2 regions of the Pseudoalteromonas sp. AOP7-A1-14 genome follow, and region 1 is predicted to be linked to the other one. Evidence: predicted binding sites of a transcription regulator. Region 1 holds the regulator's gene; the other holds the start of a gene.
The links. Region 1 encodes sigma-54, which starts transcription at its own class of promoters, with help from an activator protein. Its sites were predicted from a motif close to GTTGGCACGNNNNTNGNNT; they were not measured.
Positions count from the first base shown of each region.

Region 2: ACT3RM_RS09250 (P-II family nitrogen regulator) is a predicted target of sigma-54. The motif match lies at 1,126-1,144, and genes of this name have one in related genera.

Region 1 covers NZ_JBQSVO010000011.1:24,087-26,283, reverse strand. The annotation lists gene ACT3RM_RS03575 (PTS sugar transporter subunit IIA) at 1-166, opposite strand, end outside; gene hpf (ribosome hibernation promoting factor) at 171-458, opposite strand; gene ACT3RM_RS03565 (RNA polymerase factor sigma-54) at 487-1,980, opposite strand; gene lptB (LPS export ABC transporter ATP-binding protein) at 2,042-2,197, opposite strand, start outside.
Region 2 covers NZ_JBQSVO010000048.1:22,173-24,369, reverse strand. The annotation lists gene ACT3RM_RS09255 (ammonium transporter) at 1-729, opposite strand, end outside; gene ACT3RM_RS09250 (P-II family nitrogen regulator) at 740-1,078, opposite strand; gene ACT3RM_RS09245 (S10 family peptidase) at 1,871-2,197, shown strand, end outside.

The DNA.
Region 1 (2,197 bases):
TCCCCAACTTTTCGCGAGTCAACAGCGCATTAAGTATATCTTGCTGGACTAAATGCGGTAACTGCTCGTGGGCTAGCTGGCTTATGAATTCAATAATGCGTTTTTTGCTATTAAAAAGGACCGCAGCTTTACTGCAGTCCTGACAAGTAAGTGAGCTTAATTTCATAGGATTAATGTCGAGCAATCTTCTCTTTGTGTTTGATTACTTGGCGGTCTAGTTTATTTATAAGTCCGTCAATCGCGGCGTACATGTCTTGGTGCTGTGTCGAAGCGAACAACTCCGCGCCACTGACATGTAAAGTGGCTTCTGCTTTTTGCTTTAGTTTTACTACATCAAGAATGACATGCACATTGTTTATATGATCAAAGTGCCTTTCTAGCTTCGCAAATTTACTATTTACATAGTCTCTTAATGAATCAGTAATATCTACATGGCGACCCGTTAAATTTAATTGCATAAGCATTTTCCTTCTGTGTGTTAACGCCTTAAATCAAACTTTTTCTTTGGTTCGATGGTGGAATAGCAAGCGACTCGCGGTATTTTGCAATGGTGCGTCTAGCCACTTTTATTCCTTGCTCTGCCAATATATCTGCTATTTTGCTATCACTCAACGGTTTCGCTGAGTTTTCTGCGCTGACTAGCTTTTTGATCAGAGCACGAATAGCTGTTGATGAGCATTCCCCCCCATTTTCGGTGCTTACATGACTTGAAAAAAAGTATTTCAACTCAAAAATACCGCGTGGAGTATGCATATATTTTTGCGTAGTTACTCGCGAAATTGTTGACTCATGCATTTCCACCATTTCAGCTACATCATTTAAAACCATTGGGCGCATAGCTTCGGGTCCATGTTCAAAAAAACCTTGTTGTTGCTGCACAATGCAGTTAGTTACTTTTAATAAAGTATCGTTACGGCTTTCTAAGCTTTTAATAAACCATTTGGCTTCTTGCAGATGAGAGCGAATGAACTGGCTGTCACTGCTTGATTTAACAGAGCGAGACATTGCCGCATACTGGCTGTTTACACGAATTTTTGGCATGCTGTCGGGGTTAAGCTCAACTATCCAGCGGCCTTTTATTTTCTTCACTGACACATCAGGAATAACGTACTCAGATTCTTCACGCACAATGGTATCAGCCGGCTTGGGATTGAGACTGTGAATGAGCGTCATAACCTCTTTAAGCTCGTCTTCTTTAAGCTTAGTCTTTTTCATTAAAGTACGGTAATCACGACTGGCTAATAAATCGATATGATCAGTTAGAACCTTTTTTGTCTCGCTAATCCAAGGGGTTGCGGGATCAAATTGATTTAGTTGAATACATAGGCATTCAGGTAAGCTGCGTGCGCCGATGCCGATTGGGTCAAAAAGTTGAATTCTCTTTAACACAGCTTGTATTTCATCAAGTTCTATTTCTTCTTCGCCGCCTTGATTCAAGCTTTCTAATAAGTCTTCACAACTAACGGTTAAAATACCTGATTCATCGATGCCTTCAACAATAGCTAAAGCGATCGCCTCATCAGTGGGACTAAATGGCGTTAACTGTAGTTGCCACATTAAATATTCGTGCAGTGTTTCTGTTGATGCACCTTGATAAATAGATTCATCTTCAGGCATTGGCCCTGATGACGTATTAGGGGCTGCACTCATGTACTCATCCCACGTAACGTCCATTGCCATTTCGTCACTCACGGTTTCTTTAGTTAATGCTTCTGAGCTTTCTTGTTCGTATTCGCTTGAGGTTTCGTCTGGCGAAGCGCTAACCGTGACATCATCTGTATCTTGCTTTTGTTCATTTTTACCAGCATCTTCGTCACTAAAATTTTGTTCTTCAACCTCAAGTAATGGGTTGCTATCTAACGCTTCTTGTATTTCTTGCTGGAGATCCAATGTACTAAGTTGCAGCAGGCGTATCGCTTGTTGCAGCTGTGGTGTCATTGTAAGTTGCTGGCCCATGCGCAGCTGTAATGATTGCCTCATGTATCTCTAACAATCCTTTTTAAAATGTTGTCATAATTAATACTAGCAGATGCTAGTCGATTTAGAGTCTAAACTGTTCACCTAGGTAAACATCGCGCACTGTTTTATTATTTAATACGTTTTCAGGAGTGCCAGATGCAATTAGCTCCCCATGAGAAACAATGTAGGCTTTTTCACAAACATCAAGGGTTTCTCGTACATTGTGATCAGTAATAAG
Region 2 (2,197 bases), on a different contig from region 1:
TAAAAATATTTTACCCACCGCTGTCGCATTCTCAGCATCAGAGATTAATAACTGCGAGCCACCGTTGAAGCCGAACCAGCCCATCCATAGAATAAGCGTACCTAAAGTAGCAAGTGGTAAATTTGAGCCCGGTATTGGATAGATTTCACCATTTTTGCCGTATTTACCTTTACGAGCACCTAGGAATAATACCCCCGCAAGCGCCGCTGCAGCACCAGCTCCATGTACAATAGACGAGCCTGCAAAATCAACAAAACCCATTTCAGATAGGAAGCCGCCGCCCCATGTCCAATATCCTTCAATAGGGTAAATAAAGCCCGTCATTACTACAGTAAAGGCTAAAAATGCCCATAACTTCATTCGCTCAGCGACAGCTCCAGATACAATCGACATCGCTGTTGCCACAAATACTACTTGAAAGAAGAAATCAGATTCAAGAGAATGATCAGCACCTTCAGATTGAGTGCCTATTAGTGCACCAAACGAAGGAATAAAGCCGCCTTCAGTGTTATCTACATACATAATGTTGTAACCTACTAATAAGAACATGGTGCAAGCAATTGAAAATAACGCCACGTTTTTAGTTAGTATTTCAGTGGTATTTTTAGCTCTAACTAAGCCTGCTTCTAGCATCGAAAAACCTGCTGCCATCCACATTACCAATACACCCGACATTAAAAAGTAAAATGTATCGAGCGAAAACTTTAGTTCTATTATTGTGTTTTCCATAAATTCCCCCTTAAATTGCTTCTTCGTCTAATTCACCGGTACGAATACGGATGATTTGATCTAAGTCATAAACGAATATTTTTCCGTCACCTATTTTTCCTGTTGACGCTATTTTGGTGATGGTTTCAACCACGCGCTGACAATTTTCTGTGCGCGTTGCAATTTCAAGTTTAATTTTTGGAATAAAATCGACTTGGTATTCAGCCCCACGATATAACTCGGTATGCCCACGCTGACGGCCAAAGCCTTTCACATCGACAACAGTCATCCCCTCTATGCCTAAATCAGCCAGTGCTTCTCGCACATCATCAAGTTTGAATGGCTTTATTATTGCACTAATCATTTTCATAGTGGCCCCCTTCGGACGCTTATTGTTATCCTGCTTGGTGCTAGATAATCCAACCTTTGTGCCAATATTTATTTTTATTTAATTACATGAACTTAAACTAATAAGGCAGATTAAAAACTAAAAAAACGCACTGTTTTGGTGCGTTTTTTTTGCATCTTATCTGTACTGGTGCAAAAGACTGAATCACCACTGACCATACCACCGCGGTTATGGTGCTACGCCTGATACAGCGCTTTATCAGCAAGGTACATGGTATCGAAACTCACACAATGAAAATGCATATAAGCCAACACTCATCGTAATAGAGAGTGGTTGAGCATTAATTTCGAACACATGATCAGATAACCATAACCTAAACTTTTCTAAAACTTTATGAGGCACTAACAATGCAACATTGTTAAGCTCCAAACAAACGTTTCACCGCTAACGCAGGTAAATTTTAAAGCCCTAAAACGAATTACGTATTAATAAGGTTATTTATTATCGAGTAATCCCCCTTCTCGTGGAATTACTCGATAACAAAACTCTTCGTTCATAAACGGTGTCGTTAAAGTGTCATAGCACTATATTTAATTAAAAGTGCAGATAAATCATTGAGGCCACAAAATTTACGCACACTTTCAACGAGCTAAAAACTATCCATAGTCGGCATTGCATAATTAGTAAGCAATAATTTTGCTAGCATACAGACTATTTATCGACTTCATCTCATAGATTTGTAACTAGTCTCATTAGTTTGTTATTTACCTAAAAATTTATTTTAATAGCTGAAACTCTTTTTAAGGATCACCTATGACGCTAAGTAAAATTATTAGCTTATCATTAGTTACCGTAAGCTTAACTTTTTGCACTCTTGCCAGTGCAGATAACCAACGCCGTATAGATGTAGATAGTAAAGTTGTTACCGAACACAAAGCACGTATTAATGACGAACGCTTTTCATACACTGTCGCCACGGGTACACAACCTGTATGGGATGATAAAGGCGATGCCGTTGCTACCCTACAATACACTTATTATAAACGCGACAAAGTAGACGACCGCACAAAACGCCCACTCGTTATTTCTTTTAATGGTGGCCCGGGCTCTGCATCTGTATGGATGCATCTTGCTTATACT